Regions from separate parts of the Buttiauxella noackiae genome, predicted to be linked through region 2. Evidence: predicted binding sites of a transcription regulator. Region 2 holds the regulator's gene; each other region holds the start of a gene.
The links. The regulator PhoB, encoded in region 2, activates phosphate uptake and scavenging genes when phosphate is short. The targets are predictions, from matches to a motif close to CTGTCATAAAACTGNCNNAT.
Positions count from the first base shown of each region.

Region 1: IX31_RS03080 (esterase-like activity of phytase family protein) is a predicted target of PhoB. The motif match lies at 4,696-4,715, and genes of this name have one in related genera.
Region 3: IX31_RS01240 (phosphoethanolamine transferase) is a predicted target of PhoB. The motif match lies at 3,136-3,155, and genes of this name have one in related genera.
Region 4: nudF (ADP-ribose diphosphatase) is a predicted target of PhoB. The motif match lies at 3,190-3,209, and genes of this name have one in related genera.

Region 1 covers NZ_JPRU01000001.1:694,085-701,484, forward strand. The annotation lists gene IX31_RS03060 (MFS transporter) at 1-511, opposite strand, end outside; gene IX31_RS03065 (LacI family DNA-binding transcriptional regulator) at 698-1,669, shown strand; gene IX31_RS03070 (ester cyclase) at 1,770-2,195, opposite strand; gene IX31_RS03075 (LysR substrate-binding domain-containing protein) at 2,299-3,234, shown strand; gene IX31_RS03080 (esterase-like activity of phytase family protein) at 3,279-4,637, opposite strand; gene IX31_RS03085 (methyl-accepting chemotaxis protein) at 4,826-6,364, shown strand; gene IX31_RS23705 (hypothetical protein) at 6,385-6,507, opposite strand; gene bhsA (multiple stress resistance protein BhsA) at 6,524-6,784, opposite strand; gene IX31_RS03095 (heavy-metal-associated domain-containing protein) at 6,916-7,113, opposite strand; gene cueR (Cu(I)-responsive transcriptional regulator) at 7,230-7,400, opposite strand, start outside.
Region 2 covers NZ_JPRU01000002.1:450,714-458,113, forward strand. The annotation lists gene sbcC (exonuclease subunit SbcC) at 1-1,249, opposite strand, end outside; gene sbcD (exonuclease subunit SbcD) at 1,246-2,463, opposite strand; gene phoB (phosphate response regulator transcription factor PhoB) at 2,652-3,341, shown strand; gene phoR (phosphate regulon sensor histidine kinase PhoR) at 3,364-4,671, shown strand; gene brnQ (branched-chain amino acid transporter carrier protein BrnQ) at 5,090-6,412, shown strand; gene proY (proline-specific permease ProY) at 6,483-7,400, shown strand, end outside.
Region 3 covers NZ_JPRU01000001.1:286,341-293,740, reverse strand. The annotation lists gene arnA (bifunctional UDP-4-amino-4-deoxy-L-arabinose formyltransferase/UDP-glucuronic acid oxidase ArnA) at 1-807, opposite strand, end outside; gene arnC (undecaprenyl-phosphate 4-deoxy-4-formamido-L-arabinose transferase) at 804-1,787, opposite strand; gene arnB (UDP-4-amino-4-deoxy-L-arabinose aminotransferase) at 1,789-2,928, opposite strand; gene IX31_RS01240 (phosphoethanolamine transferase) at 3,371-4,990, shown strand; gene IX31_RS01235 (WbuC family cupin fold metalloprotein) at 5,063-5,539, shown strand; gene IX31_RS01230 (ABC transporter ATP-binding protein) at 5,549-6,586, opposite strand; gene IX31_RS01225 (ABC transporter permease) at 6,588-7,400, opposite strand, start outside.
Region 4 covers NZ_JPRU01000004.1:235,117-242,516, forward strand. The annotation lists gene parE (DNA topoisomerase IV subunit B) at 1-587, opposite strand, end outside; gene yqiA (esterase YqiA) at 632-1,207, opposite strand; gene cpdA (3',5'-cyclic-AMP phosphodiesterase) at 1,207-2,034, opposite strand; gene IX31_RS18825 (DUF1249 family protein) at 2,060-2,482, opposite strand; gene nudF (ADP-ribose diphosphatase) at 2,485-3,117, opposite strand; gene tolC (outer membrane channel protein TolC) at 3,325-4,818, shown strand; gene IX31_RS18840 (DUF1190 family protein) at 4,978-5,652, shown strand; gene IX31_RS18845 (glutathionylspermidine synthase family protein) at 5,659-6,819, shown strand; gene ygiD (4,5-DOPA-extradiol-dioxygenase) at 6,884-7,400, opposite strand, start outside.

The sequences.
Region 1 (7,400 bases), on a different contig from region 2:
TACCCGTGCTGTCAGAAAGCCCGCTGGTGCCAACAATTAACCCCGCGACAATCCAGCCGATGGTGCCGAACGCACGCACAATCGGGAACCCTTTTTCACTGTTCGCAAGACTGTGGAACGCTACGTTGTTGCTCAGCGCAATTGTTGGCATGTAGCAAAGCATGTAGGCAAATACTATCCACAACAGGCCGCTCTGCCCGCTTTCAAACATGCCCGGCAGCCACCACAGTAATGCCGCGCCAATCAGGTGCAACACGCCGAGGACTTTTTGCGAGGCAAAGAAACGGTCCACCAGCATGCCGAGAACAAACGGCGACAAAATGGAAGCAATCGGCCCAGTGGAATACGCATCACCAATCAACGCACTCAGGCCATATTTACCCATCACCACCCCGAGGGTGACATACCAGGCCCCCCAGACGAAAAACTCGAGAAACATCATTAACGACAGGCGTGGAATAACCCATTTATGAGTAGCCACTTGTGCCCCAACGGCCGACTGAGAAGACATAAATCCTCCGGTACAGAGTATTGATTTAAGGGTAAGAGTTTTTGTTATGAAATCGATTACATTCGCACTTCACTAAAAATGTAATCGATTTCATCAGGGTTACCATCATGCTGATGAATTATTTGTTACTATCAATTCAAATCTGGAATGTGGTTCACAAATCAACCGATCGTCCAAAGGATCAACATGTCGATAGATAAAGTGGCGAGAATTGCTGGTGTTTCTACCGCGACCGTTTCCAGGGTTTTAAACGGCAATCCCGCCGTTAAACCGGACACGCGCGACAAAGTGCTGGCGGCGATCGAGGCGTGCGAATACCAACCTAACCTGCTGGCGCGCCAGTTACGCACTTCACGCAGTCGCATGCTATTAGTGTTGGTTTCAAACATCACCAACCCCTTCTGCGCCCGCGTGGTGCGCGGTATCGAAGAGGAAGCGGAAAAGCATGGCTACCACATTCTGCTATGCAATTCTGAATCACGCCTGACGCGTGAATCGGCCTATTTGCGTCTGTTAAGCGGCAAAGTAGTCGATGGCGTTATCACCATGGATGCCATCAGTTGCTTGCCGGGGTTAACCACGCTGATTGGGGATTCACCCTGGGTACAATGTGGTGAAGGCGATCCGGGTTATAACGCATCATCGGTAACCATTGATAACTTCAAAGCGGCTTCTGCCGCAGTCGATCACCTGATGACATCAGGATATAAGCGCATCGCATTAATCAACGGCGATCTGCGTTATCTCTATTCTCAACAGCGTGAAGCGGGATATCGCGCTGCTTCTGGTAAAAACTGGCAAGCGGTGGTGTATGCCGACAGCCTGGAATATCAGGCTGGCATACAAGCGATGGCTGAACTGTTTACCCTACCCGAACCGCCAGACGCGGTATTCGCCATTTCCGATGCACTGGCCGGTGGCGCGATGCATTACGCTCATGAGCAAGGTTTGCGTGTTCCGGAAGATGTCGCGGTAATGGGCTTTGATGGCGTGCCGTTTGGTTCCGTGACTTTTCCGCCGCTTACGACTATCGAGCAGCCGATGCACCAGCTCGGCGTTCGCAGCGTGCAGTTGCTGCTTGAGCGCATTAATAACCCGGAAGTTGAAACGGTGAATGAGATTCTGGACTGGAAATTACTGGTGCGGGGATCGGTATAGTTAATTTCGTGAAATTAAATTTATGGGGCGGGAAAGTACACTATTTCCCGCAATAATTCGGGTGCTATATGGATAACGTTATCGTTTATTTAAGCCTGATTTATTTATAATCAATAATCCCAACCTGCTTTGCCATAAATAACTCATTTCTTTCGACAATCTCTTCAACGACTTTTCCTTCGGAATTAAATCGGAAATAAGTCAACGCGGTCCATGTAACATCTTTGCCATGAACATCAAAACCATGCCAGGTGTTAGAACCTCGCGCAACATGTTTTAAATGAACCACCACTACATCTTCAGTGACCACTTCTTTGCTGAATGTCGTGACAATGGATTCATAGCGGTCTAATACGTGTTCGGTTAACGCTTGCTTGAAATTCTCAATACCATGTATTGGTGCATCGCAATCAGGGCGATGAATAATGACATCTTTGGCAAAATACTCATCAACGCGCTGTGCATCTTTTCCATCGACACAATATTTGAAGTATTTTTTTACTGTTTCAAGGTTATTTTCTTTCATGGGAAAACTCCGGTTGGATAATATAAAAAACGAGTATATGAAGGTTTGTGATATTCGTAAATACCGGATATATTGCATGTGATATTCAAAAAGTGGATAGCACATGAGAACAGACAGATTAGAACGTTGGGCGACGGTAAGACATTTTCGTCTGGCGATAGCGCTCTTTGAGTACGGAAGTGTTCTTCACGCCGCACGTTCACTAAAGGTTTCACAACCAACCGCCAGTAAACTGCTTCAGGATCTTGAAGATGCAGTCGAGGCAAAGCTGTTTTTGCGCAATCGTCGTGGTGTGACGCCCACGGAACTGGGCCGGGACTTTGTCGAGAGAAGCAAAATGGTGCTGGCGCAGCTTGACCAAGTCTCTCAGGCGATCGATGCCATGGGACGCGGGCAAACAGGCAGGGTTGCGATTGGCAGTATTTTGACCGGATCGAGTTACCTGATCCCTGCGGCAATTGCCCGGCTAAGTGTTTCCCGGCCCGATATTCGTATAAAAATTGTTGAAGGCGTTAGTGGAGAGCTCCTACCTCGACTGATTTCTGGAGAGCTGGATTTCCTGGTGGGCCGTCTATCCGATATTCGTTCCAGTGCAGTCATCGCACAGGAAGCGCTATTTAGCGAAAATGCCATCATTGTTGCGCGGCGCGGGCACCCACTGGAACAAAATCCTAATGCAACACTTGAGACACTAAAGCGCGAGGCATGGATTTTGCCTCCGGTTGAGACCACGTTGCGTAAGCAATTTGATAATATTTTTTATCATGAAAATATGGATCCTCCCCATGCCACTATTGAAGCGGTTTCGTTTTTTAATATCTTGTGGTTATTAAAAAAGACAGACCTATTGGGGATCTTGCCGCAGTCTATTGTGACTGATTTGACTTACCGTAACGATCTTGTGAGGCTCCCGTCATTCGAGCCGCTGATTCTGGAGCAAATTGGTATTTCCCGACTTGCCGACTCCGAATTATCACCCGCAGCAGTTGCACTCGTAGACTCAATTCGCAGCGTAATGGAAAGTAATACTGAAAAATAAAATAAGGGCAACCATCTGGCTGCCCGGTATTATATCAAATCGTCTTATTTCAACGCCTCAGGCAATTTAATAACCCAAAGCTCGTTTTGTGATTCCGGTATTTCCAACGGTTTTAAAGCGATTTTAGTCGCGACTTCTATACCGTCGCGCAGCAGATGCCCTTTGCCATCCACCTCATAGTCATCTGCTTTCTTATCGTCAGCATCCGGGTTTTCCAGTACCGGCTGCAGACCAAAATCGTTGTCGTTAATCACGGCGATGGTCTGGTTATCAATCAGCGTCATGCCTTCCGCTTTCTCTTGCTGCCAGCCCAGTTTACGCAGATCAACAATCTCTTTTTTCTCCGCCAGTTTGATACCACGTGCTTTCAGTTGTTCGGCGTCGTCAAACTCGGGTGCTTTTTCTTTATCGAATGAACTCAGATCGCTGGCATGGCTGAGGTCAACGACATAAATCAGATTACGCATGGCTTTGTTTTTGTCACCGCCCTGCTCAATCAGCAGCAGGCGGTTGTTATCCAGTGCAACGATATCGCCAATTTTAGCGTCTTTGGCTTTCTTGTAGACATCTACATCAATGGGGTAGCCGTACATCTCGGTTTTGCCGGTTTCCGGGTTAAAGCTCACCAGGCGGGTAAACTGCGCGCTGTTTTTGGTTTTGCCGTCGATATCCAATGTGCTTTGCACGGCGGCGATAATACGTCCGTCTGGCATGCGTGTAATCCCTTCAAAACCACGGTTGGCCTGGCGCCATTTGATAATGTTCGGCAAGCCCCCCGCCACGCCCTGCTCGCCTTGCTCTGCCTGCGGGCCATATTTTTTAAGGATTTTGCCGTTAGCGTCGATATTGATGATGAATGGGCCATATTCGTCACACAACCAGTAACCGCCTTTGCCATCCGGGGTGACCCCCTCAGTATCCAGGCCACGTTTATCACTCGATAACTGCTGCAAGGTGTCACTCAAGGCGATTTCATTGGTGGCACCGATTAACCCTTCCGGTAACGGTAGGCCGCTAATTGGGCCGTTTTCATCATGTAGTGCGTGCGCATCAGTTGCCTGCGCTTTGCCATCAGCAACGCGGATGGTCATCAGCAATGGGGTAAACTTCGGGTTAGCAAAAATCTTTGAATCTTTTTTACCGGCTTTTGGTGAGTCAGCATTTGGGCCGCGATCGGTTACCGTGGCAAATACCAGGGCATCACCCTCTTTACGAATAAATTGCAGCCCCGACCCCACGCCAACCGGTAAACCATCCGGGAAATGACTGGCATATGCCCCTTTATATTCGACATGGTCACCTTGTGGGAATGTGACAACGTAACGATCAACCTGCGGTTCTGCTGCCTGGCTTGCCAGAGGGAGTAAAGAGGTCAATAACAGCGCAAAAGGTTTTAATTTCATGGTGTTTGCTACCTTTGGTTTTGGTCACCCGTTTTGGTCAACAAGATATAAAGCAGTCATATGACACAAATATGACTATTTTCTTACGTGATGACTTTGTGCAACTAAATATCCTGCAATTCTTGCCGATATACCCAGGTGTGCTGGCTGAAACGAGTCAGGTTATTTTATAAACAAAAGGGTATCGCATGTCCGTCAGGCGTTTTTCGATTCTAGTTTTCAGTACGTTACTGATTATTTTTCTGGTTAGCACTGCATCCAACATCTGGTCATTAACGCGAAGCAACCAATCTCTGGATAATGTAAATCGCGAAATCCGTGTGGTGTTATCGGTAATCGACCCAATCAACCACAGCCGCACCATGCGCGTTCGTGCCATGGAAGCGTTAGAAGAGCGTGAGCAAGGATTAAACGATCAGGGGCTACAGGCACTTAACGGCGCACAATCGGTACTAGAGAAGGCAAACACCGCATTTCAGGCTTATCTTGAGGCACCCAAACAGCCTGGTGAACAGGTCTTGACTGATTCCTATCAGAACGCATTTGTGAATTATCGTGAGCAAGGCTTACAACCCTTACTGGATGCTGTCCGCGCCAACGACATTCCACGTGCTCGTGCGCTGGTGACATCCACCCTGCCGCAGCTGGATAAGCAATTTGAAGTCGCACTGGATAAATTACTGGCATTCCGCCAGCAGTATGCGCAGCAGCTCAACAAAGATGCTCAATCTGGTTTCAAACAGAGTCTCCTGAGTATCGCGATTTTTGCACTAATCTTCGCCGTTATCCTCGGTGCCGTATTCTGGCTTCTAAAAAAACGGGTACTCAACGAACTGGATAAAGCCAAAGAGCATTGCACTGAAATCGCCAGCGGTGTGTTGCATACGCCGATTGTTGCCAGTGCCAATGACGAGATTGGTGCAATGATGCGCGAGCTTGAGCAAATGCGTGTATCACTGGCAAGTATTATCGGCCAGGTGCGCGAGTCGAGCCAGACCGTGGCTTACGCCTCTGAAGAGATTGCCGCCGGTAACACCGACCTTTCTGCCAGAACCGAAGAGCAGGCATCATCGCTGGGTCAAACGGCTGCCAGCATGGAGCAGTTGACCGTGACGGTAAAATCGACTTCCGACAACTCTCGCCAGGCCAACAAACTGGCAAATGGCATGCTAACTGCTGCCAATGATGGCAATGAGATTGTCAGTGAAGTAATTGATTCAATGCGTAATATTGAGTCCAGCTCCAGCAAAATCGACAATATTATTAGCATTATCGAAGATATTGCTTTCCAGACCAATATTCTGGCGCTGAATGCCGCGGTTGAAGCCGCACGCGCAGGTGAGCAAGGCCGCGGATTTGCAGTTGTAGCAACAGAGGTACGCAACCTGGCCCAACGTTCATCGGTGGCAGCGAAAGAGATCAAAGAGCTAATTGAGCTTTCTGGCGAGCAAGTCAATATCGGCAGCAATCTGGTGAACCGTGCGGGCGAAAGTATGCAGCGCATTTCCAACGCCATCAAAGAAGTCACCGGGCTGATGGAAGAGATTGCAGTGTCTACAGGTGAGCAAAGCCGCGGTATCGAGCAGATTAACCAGGCTGTAGTGCAAATGGATGTGGTGACACAGCAAAATGCCGCGTTGGTAGAGCAGGCTTCAGCGGCGGCAATGTCGCTTAAAGAGCAGTCGCAAGCGTTAAATGAAACGGTAGCGGTATTCAAGTTGGCGTAAGCGGGATCGGGTGACGTCAGTCACCCGACAAACCGATGACCAAACTTTTCGGCAAGCGTCGTCACCAGGCGGACGTTATCCCACTGCTGCTCGGGCGTAAGGCTATTACCCTCCTTTGATGCCAGATAAATGGGAGCGTCCATTTCATTAGCGCCAGGCTTATTTATAAATCTCCGCAGAACCGCACAAACGGTTGTTGCCGTAAGCCCCGACGATACGGTAAGAACTGGCACCCACTCTGGTGGCTTTGACATTCATTTCATGTTGCAGACTTGAAATGCTATTACTGCTTGTGCATGCGGTAATGACACCGACTTTCTCCTGAGTCACTGGCGCTGAGTCAACCAGGTTTGCAGCTATAGAAGAGAAAGAAAGCGTAGCCAGAGTAAGAGCGGCGAGGGTCATTGTTACGTTTTTCATCATCTGTTTTCCTTTTCTGTATTCGTATATGAGCTCCGTTTAATCAACGGAGCTCATTATTTAGAATGTTTCCTCAGTACTGAGTGACGCGGTTAACCTCTTGAAGTAGGTTGTCGCTATGCGTCGGGATATCAGGTATTTCGCACCGGGAAGCCCACCTTGCTAAGTGCTGCGATGAAATCGCTCTCCTCCATGGTGCTATCAACCCAAACTTCACCTAAAGCCGTGTTAGTCTCGATGGGTGCATGCGGATCGACACTCAGCAGCGCTTGGGTGACGGACTTAGCGCAGCCGCCGCAGGTCATTTTTGGAATGTAGAAATGAAGCATTTTGATCTCCTGTTTGTTTACTGTTTCAAACTCACTATCGAGCTTGACAGCGTGGTAAGGTCAAATGCTTTTCAACAAAATTTTCCAGTAAAGTGGCGACTTTTTTTAATCTTCAATCAGCGTGACGATGAACGTGATGAAGCGCGAGTGTCCACACCAAACCGCGGCGTCCTGCGTGAAGTGAGTGGCGGTTGTTCCGCCGCGGCGATGGACTCAGCCAGGTCTGCAAGGATCGGGCAATTTGGACGGTCATTACCGCGGCAGTGATCGGCAAGATGCTCGAGCGT
Region 2 (7,400 bases):
CTTGTAAATGAGCGCTCACTTCATCTGCATTAAGAGACAACTCAACAACCGGCAGCAGTCCGAGTTTTTTCTGGTTAGCTTCGATATCGCGCTGCAAAGTCTGGAGCTGAGAGGTGTCGCGCTGTTGCTGGCTGAAAGCCATGCGCCAGCCCGCTAATTCCGCTCCCCACAGGCGATAACTGTCGTGCGTTTTGAGCCACTCCTGAAGCTGTGTGTTTTCCTGCGTCAGTTTTGCTGCCTGGCTTGCGGCGGCTAGCCGAGTCTGCTGGCGGCGCACTGTTGCCTGACGTAAGCGAGTATTCACTTCCTCTGTCTGGAGGCGGGTTTTTTGCAGCGTAGTCTGGAGCTCTTGCAGGCGTTGCCAGTCCGGGCGCAGTTTCTCCGCTGGCTGCGCGCGCGTTAGTTTTTCTAATAAAGGTGCCGCTTCTTCAATGGCTCGTGCGGCCGTATTGCGCGCCAGCTCGGATTGCGCATGGTTTTGCGTAAACTGTGCAAGTTGGCTTAGCCATTGTTGGTGCTGCTGGAGTTTGAGCTGTTCTGCCAGCCGTGTTTTTTCTTCTGTAGTGAGTGCCTGCAAACTCCCGGAAAGCTGCTGGCGCTGCTCTTCGCTTAACAGCGCGACACCTGCGGCCTGGGCTTGCAGGTTTTCAAGCTGGCTGCGCACATTCTTATGATTTTCGAACACCGCCGCAGAAACGGTGCCGTAGATTTCGGTGCCGGTGAGTTCTTCCAGCAGTGAGGCGCGGTCATTAGCATCGGCGTTTAAAAACGCGGCGAACTGGCCCTGGGAAAGCATCATCGAGCGGGTAAAACGGTCGTAATCCAGCCCGGTTAGCTTGGCGGTAAGATCGAGCTTATCTTTGACCTTATCGGCAACTATTTTGCCGCTGGCGACTTCGGCCAGCTCCACGCGCGGAGCTTGCAGATTGCCGTTTACCGCATTGCGCGCACGATTCTGGCTCCAGAATGCGCGATACGCCACGCCTTTGACTTCAAACTCCACTTCCGCCAGGCATTCGGCGGTATCCCGCGTCATCAGGTCATTTTGCGACTGGGAGACGGTATTGAGGCGCGGAGTTTTGTGATAAAGCGCGAGGCAGATCGCATCGAGCAGCGTGGTTTTCCCGGCACCGGTTGGCCCGGTAATCGCAAACAAGCCGTTGCTGGCAAAAGGCTCGCTGGTGAAATCAATTTTCCATTCCCCTTTCAGGGAGTTGAGGTTTTTTAACCGCAGGCTGAGAATTTTCATGCCTGTTCCTCCGCGTCATGCAGGCTTGCCACTGTCTGGGCAAACAGAGTGCGCAAACGTTGCGCGCGTTCTTCCGTGGTCTCTTCCTGAATCAGGCGGCGCTCAAAAACTTCTTCCACCGTCAGTTCACTCAGGGTTTCTTTGTGCTGCTGGGCGATAACGCGTTCACGCTGTTCTCGGCTGCGGCGCAGCAACACCACTTCAACGGGCAATGTTTCAGTGAGTTGCTGAATATGGCGCTGCATATCATGCAGATATTCATCGGTGGCGATTTCAATATCCAGCCACACTTTGGGCTCTGTGGGGGCATCGCGCCACTGCGTCAGCTGTTGTTCTATTTCGCTAAGAGAGCCTTTGATCACCGCCAGCGGCTGGCTGACGGGTACATTCAGCGCGTTGACTTCATGCAGTTTGCCTTCGGCAAATTCCACCAGATAAACGCTTTTGCTTTTGCCGGTTTCATCAAAACTTAATGGAATTGGCGAGCCGCTATAACGGATATGTTCAGTGCCGCCAATTAATTGCGCACGGTGAATATGGCCCAGCGCGATGTAATCCGCCTGCGGGAAGTGCTGCGCCGGGAAGGCATCGAGCGTGCCGATATAAATGTCGCGCACCGCATCGCTTTTGGTCACGCCGACCGTCGTTAAATGTCCGGTGGCAATAATCGGCAGCTTTGCATCAGCGCGTAAATCGCAGGCCGCGCTATAACACTGTTGATAATGCTCGCTGATGGCTTCCATTAATGAACGCTGTTTTTCATGGCCGGATAAACCCGCCTGGCTGCTTTGAATATCGCGTGGGCGCAAAAATGGAATAGGGCAGAGAATCGCACCGGGTTGACCACTTTTGGATTTTAGAACAATAGCTTGCTGGCTGGTATCATGGCGAGCACTGGCAATAACATATGTATTCAGGCACGCCATCAGTTCGCGGGATTCGTTAAGCGTCGCGACGGAGTCATGGTTTCCGGCCAGCACCACGAGTGAGCAGCCCGTTGCCTGGAGTTGCACCACAAAGCGGTTATATAGTTCACGCGCATAGCTCGGTGGCGAGCCGGTATCAAAAATATCGCCCGCGACAATTATGGCATCCACATCATGCTCGACTGCGGCTTTCAGCAACCATTCAAGAAACGCCTGGTGCTCAGGACCGCGGCTTTTGGTATAAAAATTTTGACCCAGATGCCAGTCTGATGTGTGAATAATGCGCATTACTTGTCCCGTGGTTCAAAAGCGTAGCCGCGATTATAAAGCGGATACGGAATAACGGCATAACTGAGTGTCATAATTCAAAGTGATGGGTCATCTGGCGGTCATGTTTTTCATAAATCTGTCATAAATCTGACGCATAATGGCGCCGCATTGAAACAACAATAATTATTCCTTGAGCAGGGCGAATCATGGCGAAGCGTATTTTAGTCGTAGAAGATGAAGCTCCAATCCGTGAAATGGTGAGCTTTGTGCTCGAGCAAAACGGTTTTCAACCTGTAGAAGCGGAAGATTATGACAGTGCAGTGAATCTGCTTATTGAACCCTTTCCTGACCTGATATTGCTGGATTGGATGTTGCCGGGTGGTTCGGGGATTCAGTTTATCAAGCACCTGAAACGTGAAGCATTAACCCGTGAAATACCGGTGATGATGCTGACGGCGCGTGGGGAAGAAGAAGATCGCGTGCGCGGCCTGGAAGTTGGGGCCGATGATTATATTACTAAGCCGTTTTCCCCGAAGGAGCTGGTGGCGCGAATTAAAGCTGTGATGCGGCGTATCTCGCCAATGGCGGTGGAAGAGGTAATTGAGATGCAAGGGCTGAGTCTGGACCCATCATCGCACCGGGTAATGACTGGCGAAAACCCACTGGATATGGGGCCAACCGAGTTTAAGTTATTACACTTCTTTATGACGCACCCGGAGCGTGTGTATAGCCGTGAGCAATTGCTTAACCATGTGTGGGGCACCAATGTTTATGTCGAAGACCGAACGGTGGACGTACATATTAGGCGGTTACGCAAAGCACTCGAACACAGTGGACATGACAGAATGGTACAAACAGTACGCGGTACGGGTTATCGGTTCTCAACCCGCTTTTAATTCCTTATCAGGAGAGTGACGCGTGCTGGAACGGTTGTCATGGAAAAGGCTGGTACTGGAGCTGGTGCTCTGTTGTATACCGGCCGTCATTTTAGGCCTTATTTTTGGTCATTTACCCTGGTTTTTATTACTGGCGGTCACTGGGCTGCTGGTTTGGCATTTCTGGAATTTGTTGCGTCTATCGTGGTGGTTATGGGTTGATCGCAGCATGACGCCTCCTCCGGGGCGGGGGAGTTGGGATCCATTGCTCTACGGCCTTCACCAGATGCAGTTGCGTAATAAAAAACGCCGCAAAGAGTTAGGTAACCTGATTAAGCGCTTTCGTAGCGGTGCGGAATCATTGCCTGATGCGGTTGTGCTGACCACCGAAGAAGGGACGATTTTTTGGTGTAATGGTCTTGCTCAACAGTTATTAGGGTTGCGCTGGCCGGACGATAACGGGCAGAACATCCTTAATTTGCTGCGATACCCGGAATTTACCCGCTATTTGTCACAAAAAGATTTTTCCCGCCCACTGACACTTGTGCTCAATAATGGCCGTCATCTGGAATTTCGCGTAATGCCATACAGCGACGAACAGTGGCTGTTGGTGGCGCGTGATGTGACTCAGATGCACCAGCTTGAAGGGGCGCGCCGTAACTTTTTTGCCAACGTCAGCCATGAACTGCGGACACCATTGACAGTGCTGCAAGGTTACCTGGAAATGATGCAGGATCAGGCGCTTGAAGGGCCATTGCGGGACAAAGCGCTAGGTACCATGCGTGAACAAACTTCACGAATGGAAGGCCTGGTTAAGCAACTTCTGACACTGTCAAAAATTGAAGCAGCCCCGGCGATGGTGCTCAATGAAAAGATTGATGTCCCACTGATGTTGCGTGTGGTGGAGCGCGAAGCGCAGACTCTCAGCCAACAAAGACAGACGTTAGAGTTTGATATCGACTCAACCTTGAAAGTGTTTGGTAATGAAGAACAATTGCGCAGTGCGATTTCGAACCTCGTTTACAACGCGGTAAACCATACGCCAGAGGGCACATATATTACGGTGAGCTGGAAACGGATTGCAGGTGGTGCGTGTTTTAGTGTTGAAGATACGGGGCCTGGCATTTCAGCTGAACATATTCCGCGCCTGACTGAGCGTTTTTACCGCGTAGATAAAGCGCGTTCACGGCAAACCGGTGGTAGCGGGCTGGGGCTTGCGATAGTGAAACATGCTTTGAGCCACCACGACGCACGCCTGCACATTGAAAGCCAGTTGGGTAAAGGAACAACATTTTCCTTTGTACTGCCTGAGCGTCTTATCGTGAGCGAAAAAGTGATTCAGACAGAGTAGTTTACTCAAATGGTGTCAAAATAACTTTCCGCAGGCCAGTTTTCTGGCCTGCGTTTTTTTTGCTCAAATGTAAATCAATAATACTCAGTTGGCTATAATTTGACCGCACAAACAACCATGATGTTTTCTTATGAATAAACTTATCCTCTAAATTACTGGCTAATTTAAGGATATCAATCTGGTTTTGGGATCCCTTCTTGCCTTCATTCGCTATAAGCGTTTTAATTGCGGCCCTGTAATTAGTAGACCGACTGGATTTGAGTGGTAATTCAAACAACTATTCTTCTCCACCGATCCCGGAAAGGATTTTCCGCTGTCGTAACTACTGATTGCCGCTTTTATGCCGAGTTTAAAAGTATAAAAATTTGAATATTTTCAAAACTTTCAACACCACACATCCACAGGCTGCAAATATTTTATGACCCATCATTTGAAATCTCGTGACATCCTCGCACTGGGCTTTATGACCTTTGCGCTGTTTGTTGGAGCAGGCAATATCATTTTCCCACCTATGGTGGGTTTACAGGCTGGCGAGCATGTCTGGATTGCCTCACTTGGCTTCCTGGTCACTGCGGTCGGCCTGCCAGTTCTGACCATTGTCGCCATCGCCCGCGTAGGGGGTGGTATTGATAGTTTGAGCTCGCCGATTGGCCGTCGTGCTGGTGTCATATTAGCCACTGTTTGTTACCTGGCCGTTGGTCCACTGTTTGCGACACCGCGTACAGCGACCGTCTCCTTCGAAGTCGGGATTGCGCCACTGGTTGGCAGCAGTGAACTTGCGCTGTTTATCTACAGCCTGGTTTATTTTGCCATTGTTATGGCCATCTCTTTGTATCCGGGCAAATTGCTCGATACCGTCGGCCATGTGCTGGCTCCGGTAAAAATTGTCGCGCTATTGGCGTTGTCAGTCGGTGCGATTCTGTGGCCTGCTGGGGGTATCAGCACCGCGACTGAAGCGTACCAACATGCAGCGTTTTCAAACGGCTTCGTCAATGGTTATCTGACCATGGACACGCTGGCATCTTTGGTCTTCGGGATTGTGATTGTTAACGCGGCGCGCTCGCGTGGCGTTACAGAATCTCGTCTGCTGACTCGCTATACCATCTGGGCTGGCCTGATTGCAGGTGTCGGCTTAACGCTGATTTACTTAGCACTGTTCCGCCTGGGTTCAGACAGCGCAACGCTGGTCGCTGACCAGAATGCGAACGGTGCGGCGATTCTTCATGCTTATGTTGCTCACACCTTCGGTGGTGCCGGTAGCTTCTTCCTTGCCGCACTGATTTTCCTTGCATGTATGGTAACGGCGATTGGCCTGACTTGTGCGTGTGCTGAATTCTTCAGCCAGTACTTACCACTGTCTTACCGTTCGCTGGTGTTTATCCTTGGATTGTTCTCGATGGTGGTATCAAACCTTGGTTTGAGCCATTTGATTCAGATTTCGATTCCCGTGCTAACGGCGATTTACCCACCGTGTATTGCGCTGGTGGTGCTGAGCTTCACCCGTCCGTGGTGGCATAATTCAACTCGCGTTATCGCTCCGGCGATGATCATCAGTACCTTCTTTGGCATTATTGATGGGCTTAAAGCATCGGCAATCAGTAGCATTCTACCGGAGTGGACTTCGCGCCTTCCGTTATCCGATCAAGGCCTGGCATGGCTGATTCCGACCATTATTATGGTGGTGATTGCCATCGTATGGGACCGCGCCGCAGGGCGACAGGTGGCATCCGCCGCCCACTAAAAATTAGAATTATGTTCAACCACGGGGCTTAGCTCCGTGGTTTTTTTATTGTTAAGCAGGTATGGAATCAATGGAAAACGCTAATAAACTCAAGCGCGGCTTGAGTACCCGGCACATACGCTTTATGGCGTTGGGCTCGGCAATTGGCACCGGGCTGTTTTATGGCTCGGCAGACGCAATCAAAATGGCTGGCCCAAGTGTATTGCTGGCTTACATCATTGGCGGGGTGGCGGCATATATCATTATGCGTGCACTCGGCGAGATGTCGGTTCATAACCCTTCAGCCAGTTCATTCTCCCGCTATGCGCAAGATAACCTTGGCCCATTAGCCGGGTATATCACTGGCTGGACCTACTGTTTTGAGATCCTGATTGTGGCGATTGCGGATGTTACCGCCTTCGGTATCTATATGGGGCTATGGTTCCCGGCAGTGCCGCATTGGGTCTGGGTATTGAGCGTAGTGCTGATAATCTGCGCCATTAACCTGATGAGCGTGAAGGTGTTCGGTGAACTGGAGTTCTGGTTCTCGTTCTTCAAGGTTGCCACCATCATCATCATGATTGCTGCCGGCATCGGCATTATCGTGTGGGGGATTGGTAACGGCGGCCAGCCAACAGGTATTCATAACTTATGGAGCAATGGCGGCTTCTTCAGCAATGGCTGGATAGGCATGATTATGTCGTTGCAGATGGTGATGTTTGCTTACGGTGGTATTGAAATCATTGGCATTACTGCCGGTGAAGCGAAAGACCCGCAGAAGTCGATTCCACGTGCGATCAACTCTGTTCCTTTACGTATTCTGGTGTTCTATGTGGGCACGCTGTTTGTCATCATGTCGATTTACCCGTGGAACCAGGTTGGGACGGAAGGTAGCCCGTTCGTGCTGACTTTCCAGCATATGGGGATAACGGCTGCGGCAGGCATTCTGAACTTTGTTGTTATCACGGCCTCGCTTTCAGCCATTAACAGTGATGTGTTTGGTGTGGGT
Region 3 (7,400 bases), on a different contig from region 2:
GGTGGCAATAACAAGCGGGCTCACGGATAACACCGTTCCTGCTTTCGCAGACTGAAGCCCTTCGAGCACGCGCCCTTTCCAGACAACAAATTTAGCGCCGCCCACATAGCTAAATGCGCCCGGCCACGGATCGGTCACTGCACGAATCAGGTTATCAATTTCATGGGCCGGAGAATGCCAATTGATGCAGCCATCCTGTGGTGCTCGGCGGCCAAAAATACTGGCTTTGCTGTGGTCTTGCTCAACCTGAGGGAAATGGCCGGTTTTGATAACCGGGAGAATATCTTCCAGCAGGTCAGACGCCGCTTTAGTTAATTTATGATGCAGAGTTAAAGCCGTTTCCGCTGGGGCAATAGCCACACGATGTTGCGCCACAATGGCACCAGCATCTGCACGGCTAACCATACGATGTAACGTAACGCCCGTTTCAGTTTCGCCTTTCACCAGCACCCAGTTTAACGGGGCGCGGCCACGGTAATGTGGCAACAGCGAGCCATGCAGGTTAAAAGCTCCGACCGTCGCACTGTTGAGAATTTCATCGCACAGCAAATTGCGATAGTAAAACGAGAAAATCACATCAGGTTGAGCGGATTGAATACGATCAACCCACAAAGGGTGATTCACATCATCTGGCGCATAAACCGGAATGCCATGTTCTGCGGCAGTGCGAGCCACTGACCCAAAAAAATGGTTTTCAGAAGGTGAATCAGGGTGGGTGTAAATGGCTGTAATGTCATAACCGGCAGCTACCAGTGCATTAATGCCTGCACACCCAATGTCGTGATAAGCAAATACAACAGCTTTCATTGATGATTTTCCTCTGAAGTTGAAACTGAGTCGCGGCTAACTACGCGCTGAATAAAATAACGTGGGCGGGCGCGGACATCGGTATAGATACGGCCGATGTATTCACCCAGCAGTCCCATGCCAACGAATTGCGCGCCGATGAACATAAATAGCACCGCAAACAGCATGAACACCCCTTCCGCCGCCCATTGCGGGCCGAAGGCGAGACGTAACACAACCAAAAGCACTGAAAGGGTGAAGCCGAGTACCGCAATAATGCTGCCAAATACACTCAGCATGCGCAGCGGCGTGGTGGTCAGGCAGGTCACCAGGTCGTACATCAGGTTAATTAAACGCATAAAGCTGTATTTGGAATCACCAAACTCACGCTCGGCGTGATGCACCGGAATCTCGGTCGCTTTACGGGCAAAGGTGTTTGCCAGAATGGGAATAAAAGTGCTGCGTTCATGGCAATTAAGCATCGCGTCGATGATATGGCGGCGATAGGCGCGCAACATGCAGCCATAATCCCCCATCGCTTTGCCGGTAGTGCTTTGAATCAGGCGATTAATCAGACGCGAGGCACGCTTACGAAACCAGGTATCCTGGCGGTTCTGACGTACTGTCCCCACCACGTCGTAGCCTTCATCAGCTTTTGCCACCAGACGCGGGATCTCTTCCGGCGGGTTTTGCAAATCTGCGTCGAGAGTGACAATCAAATCCCCGGTGACATGGCTAAACCCAGCCATTATCGCGTTGTGTTGGCCATAATTACGGTTGAGTAACACCGCAACAATATGGCTACCCGGCAACTCAGCAGCATCCGTCAACATGGATGCGGATTCATCGCTGCTGCCATCATCGACCAGCAAAATTTCGTAATCTTTACCCAAGGTTTCACAGGCAGCCGTCGTGCGCCTGATAAGCTCGGGTAAGCTTTCTTGTTCGTTATAAACCGGGATGACCACTGAGACTTTGTGGATCGGTAAAGGGGTTGTCATATTATTTTCCTGCAACTTCGCGTAATGCATTGATTACGCGTGAGACGTCGTCATCTGACATCGTTGGAAATAACGGAATGGAACAAATACGATCGCTGTTCCATTCGGTATCAGGCAAAGAGAGTGTTGGGTAGCGTTCGCGGTAGTATTTTTGGGTATGAGCGGCCCGGAAATGTAACCCAGTGCCAATGCCCTTCTCTTTTAAAGCCGCCATAAATTCATTACGGGAAATGCCGCAACGCGATTCATCAATACGTAAAATAAAAAGATGCCAGGCATGTTTATGTGCCCATTGAGGATGAATAAGGGGTAAATAAGGCGTATTGACCAACTCAGCCAAATAACGTTCAGCTATTTCAGTACGCCGCGCATTATGTTGTTCAAGTTTGTTTAACTGCACCAGAGCGATGGCGGCATTAATATCAGCGAGATTGTATTTGTACCCTGGGGTGATAACTTCTGCTTGTGGCGCACGCCCTAAGGTCTGGCGGTCAAAAGCATCAACACCGAGCCCGTGAAACTTCAGACTACGCATCCGGTTTGCAAACGGCTCGTCATCAGTAACGATTAACCCACCTTCAGCACAAGTCATGTTTTTAATGGCATGGAAGGAGAAAATTGCCGTCCCACGGTCGCCGACATGTTTGCCTTTATAGTGGGTTCCAGCGGCATGTGCGGCATCTTCAATTACAGGGATTCCGTGGCGTTCACCTATCGCGCGGATAGCGTCGATATCGGCTGGCACCCCCGCGTAGTGCACAGGAATAATGGCGCGTGTGCGTGGCGTAATGGCTGCCTCAATGCTTTCAGGTGTCACCATCAGGGTGTCGCGGTCAACATCAATCATCACCGGTTCGGCGCCTAGCAACACAATCATGTTCAGTGTTGAAACCCAGGTTAAAGAAGGGGTGATCACTTCATCACCAGCCTGGATTCCCAACGCCATTAATGCCACATGCATACCCGCAGTGGCGGAGCTAACTGCAATGGCGTGTTTATTGCCAGTTAACTCGCAAAATGCCTGTTCGAGCGCCTGATTTTTGGGACCTGTTGTTATCCAACCGGACTGCAAAACTTCACTCACTGCAGCGAGTTCTTCTTGTCCCATAGCGGGACGCGAGAAGGGCAGAAATTCACTCATTGGATATCCCTGTTATTAAGTAGAAACTTTATTAATCATGAAGCAGGTTAATTAAATAAAAGCACAACATGAATGATTCGCAATGCTGCTATCTAAACCACTGTTAAATTAAAACCAACTTAGCAGAGATTTCTTAGGCCAATATTAAGACATGCACAATTTAAATAAATAATTCGTGACAAACATCGGATAATTAAGTTCATCAAATTGTCATAAAAATAAAAAAACCAAAAGGTTCCCCACTTTTCTCCTTTATATGCATTCATTTAATTTCCGTTTGATTTTTATCTTGCGCAAAACATTAAGGTTAAATTAAGGTTGGTCGTCAATAATCATACTCGCACATGCACCGCTGGTGGCCTTCGGTAGAAACTCCGTTGGCATCCCCATCCCACTGGCCTGTGTAACAATAGTATAAAAAATGAACCTGTTGGAGATGTTAATGCCCGTACTTTTCAGGATGAAGGTCATCCCGCTGATTTTACTCTTGGCGGTGGTCTTTGCCTTCTTACTCAACTGGCCCGTATTACTGCATTTTTACAATATTTTGACCCATCTTGAGCATGTAAAAATCGGTTTCGTTATCTCCATACCCTTCGTGTTGGTAGCAGCTCTTAATTTTGTCTTCATGCCCTTCTCTATTCGCTTTCTGTTGAAGCCATTTTTTGCACTGCTGTTAATTACAGGCTCAATGGTCAGTTATTCCACGCTGAAATATAAAGTGATGTTTGACCAATCAATGATCCAAAACATCATTGAAACAAACCCGCAAGAAGCGCATTCCTATCTGAATGGTTCCATTATTTTGTGGATTCTGCTAACCGGCGTACTGCCTGCTATCTTGTTGTTTTTGATTAAAATTGAATACCCATCTAAATGGTATAAAGGCATTGCATACCGTCTGCTATCTATGGTGGCATCGCTGGCGCTTGTTGCAGGTGTGGCGGCACTTTACTACCAGGATTACGCCTCTGTCGGGCGTAACAACTCAACGCTTAACAAAGAGATTATTCCGGCGAACTACGTCTACAGCACCGTTCGTTATCTGAAGGATACGTACTTTACGACCAAAGAACCCTTCCAGACGTTGGGCGACGATGCCATACGCGTTGCCAATAAAGAAAAGCCAACGCTGATGTTCCTGGTTATTGGTGAAACTGCCCGCAGCCAGAACTTCTCAATGAACGGTTATTCGCGCGACACGAACGCTTTTACCAGTCAATCTGGCGGCGTTATCTCATTTGCTAATGTGCACTCTTGCGGTACAGCCACCGCGGTTTCTGTGCCGTGCATGTTCTCGAATATGAATCGCACTGATTATGACAGCAACAAAGCCGCAAACAGTGAAGGCTTGCTTGATGTCGTACAGAAAACAGGGGTTTCGCTGCTCTGGAAAGAGAACGATGGTGGCTGTAAAGGCGCGTGCAAACGCATCCCTACCATTGAGATTAAGCCAACCGATAACCCAAAACTGTGTGACGGTAATACGTGTTATGACGATGTGATGCTGGAAAATCTTGATGCCGAAGTGGCTAAAATGGCCGGCGACAAACTGATCGCCTTCCATATGATTGGCAGCCACGGCCCAACTTATTTCCAGCGTTACCCGGCTGAACATCGCCATTACATGCCTGAATGTGCGCGCAGTGATATTGAGAACTGTACTCAAGAGCAGTTGGTTAATACCTACGACAATACCATTCGTCATACGGACTATGTGCTGGCGCAAATGATTGAAAAGTTGAAGCAATATAGTGACCGTTACAATACCGTGCTGCTGTATGTTTCCGATCATGGGGAGTCGCTAGGTGAAAATGGCCTGTACCTGCATGGCACGCCGTACAAACTGGCGCCGGAGCAGCAGACGCACATCCCAATGCAAGTGTGGATGTCACCAGGTTTTATTGCCGAAAAACATATTGATATGACGTGCCTGAAAAATAACGCGGCTAAAAACCAATACTCTCACGACAATCTGTTCTCGTCAGTACTTGGCCTTTGGGACATTAGCACCAGCGTGTACCACCCGGAAAGCGACATATTCCGTGGATGCCGGAGTTAACTCACTGCACTCAGAGGCATAACGCTTTGCGGCAACCTGTCACGGTTGCCGCATCACTTTATAAAGGCTTATATGAAACAGATTACTTTCAGTGATATGCAACAGCAAAGTGAGCTTGCTGCAAACTCCCCTCGTTTACGCGCTCACCGTAATTTTCATCCCGAATTGAACGACCCGGTGCAGCGACTGGCTGTAGCTATGGAGCCAGGAACCTATGTACGCCCCCACCGCCATCCACACACGTTTGAACTGTTGATAGCGCTCAGTGGCCGTTTTCTGGTCTTGAATTTTGATGATTCCGGTACAGTGACTCACCGCGTTGTTTTAGGTGAAGAGTGCAAGGCGCTGGAGATGGATGCAGGATCCTGGCATACCGTGTTGTCGCTGGATAAAGGCGGTGTGATTTTTGAAGTGAAACACGGTGGCTATCAACCCATTGCCGAACAAGACGCGGCCAACTGGGCCCCCGCCGAAGGTGAAGCGGGCACCGCTCAATTAATGAAATGGTGCGCGCAAGCCCAGGTGGGTGACGGCGGTTTTACACGGTAATTGCCAACCTTAATCCGCCAGCACACAAGCATGGCCATTGACGGCCAGTTTCACCCCCATCCCTACTCGCCAGTTTTGTTGGCTGATGGTTTTCACCTGCAAAGGCATCGGCCAACCGGGTGATGCCAGCGTCAGCGTTGACAGGTAACCGGTAAAATCCACATCAACAATCGTCACAACAGGCTGAGGTTCCGAATCTGCCTTAAGTGGCGAAATAACGACTTGTTCCGGGCGCAGCATAATACGCCTCTTGCCGCTAAAATTAGGGTTATCCGCCGGAATATTCCCCAGCTCACAACGAGCAAAACCATTACTGATCTGCGCGTTAAAAATCAACGCATCGCCAAGAAACAGAGCGGTGGCCTCATCTACGGGCTGCGAATAGACCTCAACGGGTGACCCCACCTGCGTAAAGCGCCCATCACGAATTACCGCAATCTGGCTGGCAAAAGAGAGTGCTTCATGTTGATCGTGCGTGACCAGAATAGAGGCGACGCCGGCATGGGTCAGTAATTCAGCCGTAGCTTTGCGGGTCGCAGCCCGCAGCCCGGTATCGAGGGCCGAAAAAGGCTCATCCAACAGCATCAAAACTGGCTCTTGCGCCAGTGCCCGAGCCAGCGCCACACGCTGCTGCTGCCCGCCAGAAATCTCATGCGGCCAGTGGTGTTGAAGTCGGCTGTCGAGTGACACCAGCTCCATCAGTTCCGCCACGCGTCTGCGGTTCTCATGTTTTGAGCCATTCAAACCGTAGGCAATGTTATCACCCACTTTCATATGCGGAAAAAGCGCGCCTTCCTGCGGCACAAAACCAATTCCACGCTGATGTGCCGGAATGAAAGTGTTTTCGTCAAAAAGCGTTTTACCGGATAGCGTGATTCGCCCGCTATCCGGTGTTTCAAAACCGGCGAGAATCCGCAGTAAGGTGGTTTTCCCCGAGCCTGACGGCCCCACAATCACCGTACGACTTGAAGGCAGCACTGACAAACTCAGATGTTCCAGTACCGATGTCTGACCAAATTTTTTAGAAATATTCGCAAGTTCAATCATCTTACAGACCCGCTAGTTTTTGAGACTGCACGTAAAGAATTCCCGTCAGCGGCAGCGAGATAAGAATCATCAGCAACGCATAAGGTGCGGCGGCAACATAGTCTATTTCGCTGGTCAGCGCCCAGAAGCCGGTCGAGAGCGTACGTGTGCCCAATGGCGACAATAAAAGCGTTGCAGTTAATTCGTTGGTTATGCCAAGAAAAACCAGTGCTGCCCCGGCAGCAGCGCCTGGTGCCGCAAGCCGCAAAGTGATACTGCTAATGGCCTGAGCCTGAGTTTTACCTAAGCTGCGGGCTACGTTTTCCAGCTCCACGGGGGCTTGAGCAATACCAGCCCGCAGGTTGATTAACGCCCTGGGCGTAAACATCAGCAAATAAGCCAGAAACAACGTGATTTCCGTCTGATAGATAGGACGCATGTAATGAATAGTCACAGTCACTAACGCCAGGGCAACAACAATCCCCGGCAGCGAGCTTGTAAAGTAATTACAGGCTTCAAGCACACGAAACAGCGGGCGCGGGTGACGCACTGACAGCCAGGCAATAGGGACCCCGGCGAGAATAATAAGCAGCGCACCGCCTGCTGCCAGCAGCAGGGTCTGGCGCAGTGAAAGCCAGAGATCGGCATGATTCCAGTTTTCTATACCGCCCAACCACAGCCAGCGGCACAACACTGCGAGCGGGACAGCTAACGCAAGCAATATCACAGTAAGGGAAAATAGCTGGCCCAATACACGTAACGGCACATTCAGATGCAGGCGATTTTGTTCGCGTGGCGATCCGGCGCCCACGCGGGCATAGCGTGCTTTACCCCG
Region 4 (7,400 bases), on a different contig from region 2:
CAAAGCACCGCTTTCGCTTTCAGCAAATGGCTTAAACGGGAAACGGAAAAACGCGGGCTGTCGAAGAAGGAAGCATCTGGCCAGAAGTGAACGCTGGTGCCGGTGTTGCGTTTACCGCAGGTGCCGACCACCGCCAGTTCCTGGACTTTATCGCCGTTTTCAAAGGCAATGCTGTAAACCTGCGCATCGCGGCGCACGGTGACTTCAACACGTTTTGACAAGGCGTTAACGACAGAAATGCCCACGCCGTGCAGACCACCAGAGAACTGGTAGTTTTTATTGGAGAATTTACCGCCAGCATGCAGGCGACAAAGAATAAGCTCGACCGCCGGAACGCCCTCTTCCGGGTGGATATCTACCGGCATGCCGCGCCCGTCATCAATGACTTCTAACGACTGGTCGGCATGGAGAATAACATCAACACGCTTCGCATGGCCTGCCAGCGCTTCATCCACGCTGTTATCAATGACTTCCTGGCCCAAATGGTTTGGACGGGTGGTGTCGGTGTACATCCCCGGACGGCGGCGAACAGGCTCAAGCCCGGTGAGTACCTCAATGGCATCGGCGTTATAACTGGATTGCGTCATGGTTTATTCGTTCAGATAGCGAAACAGGAATCCGACATCAGGCCTCAGTGCAGGCCAAGAAAGTCGACGATCTGTGTGAAATAATCTTCGAAGCCTACAAAGGCGTGATTGCCACCGGATTCTACCGTCTGGCGACAGGGGGTGTAGTACGCAACCGCCTGGCGATAATCAAGCACTTCGTCACCCGTTTGTTGCAACAACCAGATAAGATCTGGCGAATCTAACGGGTCAACTTGCATGACTTTAAGATCGTAAATATGGCGAGACTCTAGCACATATTGCTGCCCGGTGTAGGGGTTCTCGTTGGTGCCGAGATAATCCACCAGCAATTCAAAAGGCCGGACTGCCGGGTTTACCACTACAGCAGGAAGCGTGAAACATTGCGACAGCCAGGTGGCGTAATAGCCACCTAAAGACGAGCCGACTACACCTAACGGTTCACCACCATGCTCCAGCACCAGCGACTCCAGCAACTCTGCCGCATCGGCAGGATACGGTGGAAGTTCCGGTACAATCATATTGATATGCGGATGGTTCTGCGCAAGCCACGCTTTCAAACTGGTCGCCTTGGCTGAACGCGGCGAGCTATTGAAGCCGTGTAAGTAAAGTAGCGTTGACATCAATACCCTTCTGACGCGGTATCTGGGTTAAACACCGCACCTTTCAAGCGACAAACCTCAGTAGTCACCCCACCGTTTGGATGAAGTTCCAGCCAGCGCCAACCGGGCTCGATGGTATCGAGGGTGAAGTTAGAGCAGTGAGGTTTGAATTGCACGCAAGTAGAAGGTGTTGCCAGCATGCGCCGGCCATTCCAGTCGAGATCTAACTCCTGATGAATATGCCCACACACCAGAGTTTTCACTTTTGGGAATTTTTGCAGCACGTTATCAAGCTCGGCGGCATTGCGCAGGCTATGTTGATCCAGCCAACTACAGCCCGCAGGGACAGGGTGATGATGCAACAACAATAGAGTATGGCGTTCAGGTGCACCGGCGAGCTTGCGCTCGAGCCAGTCGAGCTGATAGTCGCTCAATTCACCATGTGGGACACCAAACACCTGGCTGTCCAGCAACAAAATCTGCCAGCTATCGCCTAAGAAAACTTGTTTCGCCGGGGAAATACCGGCTTCCAGCAACGAGCTAAACATCGCCGGTTGGAAATCGTGATTACCGGGAAGCCAAACGCAGGGCGCAGGAATCTCCGCTATGCCTTCAACAAAGTGTTGGTAGGCTTGCGCACTATGATCCTGGGCTAAATCCCCAGTTGCAACGATAAGGTCGTAATGACGCTGCTCAGCGAGGATGGCGTCAATAACAGCCTGATAACTCATCCAGGTATTGATACCAAGCAGCGTTTCGTTCTTTCCAGAGAACAGGTGGGTATCTGTAATTTGCAAGATCCTGATCTGGCCCCCACCGGCCACAGGAAGATTTAACAGGCTTTCCAAATGGTGTCCTTAGGTTTCACCCTCACTAACAAACCGGAACCGCCATCGCTCCATGCGCCAAACAATAACGCAGCCAATCGGCTAGAAACTGGTTAATTTGATGCTTTTCGTCGCGTTGATGCAACTTTTTATTAGGATAATCATAACGCGCTTTGAAGCGAAAGATCTGCTGACTTGAACACACTTCCGCGACCATCGCGTCATGATATAGCCTGACCGACATCGATGGTAGGCTCCAGTAGCTCACAGTTGGGGCCGTTTGTTCGATTTGCACAAGAGTTGTATAGCGTGTCGACTCAAGGATAGTGAGTCGATATTGGGCGCTACTGACCTGATAAGTGACTTTTTCACCTACCTCATCATTACGAGGAAGCAGGCGTCGTAGTTGTGCAAAATTGGTTTCGCACAGGCGCATCATTTCCGGGAAGTCAGGTGTGTAGCGCTTCATGTTTAGTTGTTCCACTCGGCTCTTAATTTCTCATGATGCAATTGCAGCCAAAGCAGTGCGATGACTGAAGCTGCGTTGTCGATTTTCCCTTCTTCTACTAACTGATAAGCCTGTTCCCGGCTCACGACATGAACACGAATATCTTCATTTTCATCTGCCAGACCATGTATGCCCGTAGCCAAAGTTGCGTCCACTTCCCCAACAAGGATAGATAAACGCTCACTAGTTCCGCCGGGGCTTGCCAGGTAGTTAATGACCGGTTTAGTCCGACCGACAACCACTCCAGCCTCTTCAACTGCTTCGCGGCGAGCAACGTCTTCGACGCTTTCACCTTCTTCAATCATTCCTGCAACCAGTTCGAGCAGCCACGGGCTCTCGCTTGTGTCATAGGCAGCAATCCGAATCTGCTCTATCAATACAACTTCGTCTCGCACAGGGTCATAGGGTAGCAGTACTGCGGCGTGCCCGCGTTCTAAAATTTCACGCCGAACTTCACCACTCATTTCGCCATTAAACAGGCGATGGCGGAAGCGATAAAGATCTAGCGAAAAAAAACCGCTATAAAGCGTTTCCCGTGCAATAATTTCAACATCGTTTTTACCTAACGTGACAAGTTGATCTTTTTGCTTAGTCATAGTGGTTTCCTGATATTTTTATGGTCATGAAATGTGCTAATACAAGTCTGTACGACTGCCGTTTCATTTCCTATGTGGTAGATTGATGAAAATTAAGGGCAGATGGCACATTACGCCAAGCTTCCCAGCTGGCAGACTCTGCTAGAATCGGCGATCATTTTCGGCTCTTGTCAGCGCTAACAAACAATTTCTGCTTCACAACAAGGAATGCAAATGAAGAAACTGCTCCCAATTCTTATCGGTCTGAGCCTAACGGGTTTCAGTGCCATGAGCCAGGCAGAAAACCTGATGCAGGTTTATCAGCAGGCACGTTTAAGCAACCCGGACTTGCGAAAATCCGCTGCTGACCGTGATGCCGCATTCGAAAAAATCAACGAAGCACGCAGCCCATTACTACCGCAGCTAGGCCTTGGTGCTGATTATGGATACAGCAATGGCTTCCGTGACTCGAATGGCATCGACTCCACTACGACCAGTGCCTCTTTGCAATTAACACAAACCATTTTTGATATGTCGAAATGGCGTGCGCTCACACTGCAAGAGAAATCTGCCGGTATACAAGATGTTACTTATCAGACCGACCAGCAAACACTGATCCTGAATACTGCTACTGCCTATTTCAACGTGTTGAGTGCCATTGACGCACTCTCCTACACAGAAGCACAGAAACAGGCTATTTATCGCCAGTTAGATCAAACTACTCAGCGCTTTAACGTTGGTTTGGTTGCAATCACAGACGTACAGAACGCCCGAGCACAATACGATAACGTATTAGCGAACGAAGTGACTGCACGGAATAATCTGGATAACGCGGTAGAAACGTTACGCCAGGTCACCGGTAACTACTATCCGTCTCTGGCTTCGCTGAATGTTGATGGCTTCAAAACCAACAAACCTGATGCAGTAAATAATCTGCTGAAAGAGGCTGAAAAGCGTAACCTGGCATTGTTACAGGCACGTCTGTCGCAGGACCTGGCGCGCGAGCAAATTCGTTACGCTGAAACGGGCCATATGCCAACTGTAGGTTTAACCGCTTCTACCGGTGTTTCTGACACTAATTACAGCGGCTCTAAAACCACCAGCCAGGCGTACGATGACCAGGGTGTAGGCCAGAATAAAATCGGTCTGAACTTCTCCCTGCCATTGTATAGCGGCGGTTCTGTAACCTCTCAGGTGAAACAAGCGCAATACAACTTTGTTGGCGCAAGTGAGCAACTGGAAAGCGCACATCGTAGCGTGGTGCAAACGGTGCGTTCTTCGTTTAACAACGTTAACGCCTCTATCAGTACCATCAACGCTTATAAACAAGCGGTTGTCTCTGCCCAAAGCTCTTTAGATGCAATGGAAGCAGGTTATTCCGTGGGTACACGTACCATCGTTGATGTGTTAGATGCGACGACAACGCTGTATAACGCAAAACAACAGCTCTCTAGTGCTCGTTATAACTACCTGATCAACCAGCTGAATATTAAATCAGCTCTGGGTACACTTAACGAACAAGATCTGGTTGCGTTGAACGGCACATTAGGCAAACCAGTACCAACGACTGCCGAAAGCGTCGCGCCAGAAACGCCAGACCAGAATGCCCGCGCAGATGGTTACTCAGCTGATACAGCCGCAACCACTAAGACGGAAACACCTGCACAAGCCACTCCAGTCTCAGCAACAAACAAAAAATCAGCTAACCCATTCGGTAACTGATTGGCTATTTCGGGGGCATGACAACATGCCCCCGTCACAACTTACGCATCCGAACGTAAGGCAAGGTAAAGATCTCCCTCCAAACAGTCGTCATCGCTTCAATTTCAACCATTCATCCCCTATTCTAAGCACCATGACCACTGGGCTCAGGACAGAATAATGAAACGGACAAAAATCATAAATCACGCATCGTTCCGCAAAAGCTGGAACGCACGCCATTTGACGCCGGTCGCACTGGCAGTTACCGCAGTATTTATGCTTGCCGGTTGCGAACAAAATGACGAAACAGTTTCCATGTATCAAAACGCGGATGAATGCTCGCAGGCCAACCCAGGCAAAAGTGCCGAATGTACGACTGCTTTTAACAATGCCTTGAAAGAAGCAGAACGTACCGCACCGAAATATGCTTCACGCGAAGAATGTATCGCTGAATTTGGTGAAGGCCAATGTCAGCAAGCTCCAGCACAGGCAAGCATGGCGGGTGAACAAGCTCAGGCTCAGCCACAACAAAGCGGCAGCTTCTGGATGCCGCTGATGGCAGGCTACATGATGGGCCGTCTGATGGGTGGCGGAGCAGGCTTTGCTCAGCAACCGCTGTTCACCTCGAAAAACCCAGCAAGCCCGGCTTATGGTAAATACGCCGATGCCACCGGTAAAAGCTACGGTGCAGCCACACCTGGTCGTACGGCTACAGTTCCGAAAACTGCTATGGCGCCAAAACCTGCAACTACCAGCACAGTAACTCGTGGCGGTTTCGGTGATTCAGTCGCCAAACAATCAACAATGCAGCGCAGCAACAGCGCAACGGGTTCTTCTCGCTCCATGGGTGGCTAAGAAATTATGGAAAGAATTGCGATTACTGAGCGCCCGGACTGGCGCGAAAAAGCCACAGAATATGGTTTTAACTTTCACACCATGTATGGCGAGCCGTACTGGTGTGAAGACGCATATTACAAGCTGACACTCCCTCAAGTTGAACGCCTGGAAGAAGTCACCGCTGAACTGCATCAGATGTGCCTGAAAGTTGTAGAAAAAGTTGTGGGCAGCGATGAGCTGCTGGCTAAGTTCCGCATTCCTAAGCACACCTGGGAATTTGTGCGTCAGTCCTGGCGCACGCAACAGCCATCTCTTTACTCACGCCTGGATATTGCGTGGGATGGCGCTGGTGAACCTAAGCTGCTGGAAAACAACGCCGACACGCCAACGTCTTTATACGAAGCGGCATTCTTCCAGTGGATCTGGCTGGAAGATCAGATCCAGGCCGGCAACCTGCCAGCCCAAAGCGATCAGTTCAACAGCCTGCAAGAAAAGATCATCGAGCGTTTTGCTGAATTAAAACAGCAGCACGGTTTCAATCTGGTGCATTTCGCATGCTGCCAGGACACAGTAGAAGATCGCGGTACTGTCCAGTATTTGCAAGATTGTGCAGCTGAAGCAGAAGTGGCGAGCGAATTCGTCTACATGGAAGAAATCGGCCTGGGCGAGAAAGGCCAGTTCACCGATTTGCAGGATCAGGTTATCAGTAACCTGTTCAAGCTCTATCCGTGGGAATTCATGCTGCGTGAAATGTTCTCCACCAAACTCGAAGACGCTGGCGTTCGCTGGCTGGAACCTGCCTGGAAGAGCATTATTTCCAACAAAGCATTGCTACCAATGCTGTGGGAAATGTTCCCGGATCATCCAAACTTACTGCCTGCTTATTTCGCCGAAGATAACTATCCGCCGATGAATAAGTACGTGGTGAAGCCAATCTTCTCTCGCGAAGGCGCGAATGTGAAGATCATCGAAAACGGCGAAGAAATTGCCCGTGTCGATGGCCCTTACGGTGAAGAAGGTATGATTGTGCAGGAGTTCTATCAGTTACCTAAATTTGGCGACAGTTATGTGTTGATCGGCAGTTGGCTTATCAACGATCAACCTGCAGGAATTGGTATTCGTGAGGATCGCGAGCTAATCACTCAGGATCTATCGCGCTTCTATCCGCATATATTTGTAGAATAAATACCGAAAGGCGCGAATTTCGCGCCTTTTTTATATCAGCATATGCAATTTGAATTATAACGTGTCAGCCGATTTGCACCGAAAGCATACTCAACGATCCCATCTCTATCCCGTCCGTTGGTAGAGTTATCGGCTCTTTACCATCCCACGCCCCCAATACATACAGTAATGGCAGGTAGTGATCCGGAGTTGGGTTAGATAACGATCCGCCTTCGTGCTGCAAGTAATTCACCAACGGGTGCTCGGCAACCGGCCCAGACCATGTGAGATTGTCTTTCACATATTGGTTAAACGACTCAGCCCATGGGTATGGCGTGTTTTCACCATGCCAGCGCGCAGTACGCAGGTTATGGACAACGTTGCCACTGGCAATCAGCATAATACCCTGGTCGCGTAACGTCGCCAGTTTACGGCCTATTTCAAAATGCCACTCGGCTGGTTTGGTACTATCGATACTGAGCTGCACCATTGGAATATCAGCATTCGGGTACATCTTTATAAGAACGCCCCAGGAGCCGTGATCAAACCCCCAGGCTTCTTTGTCTTGCATCACCGGAACGGGTGCCAGCAAATCGACCAAC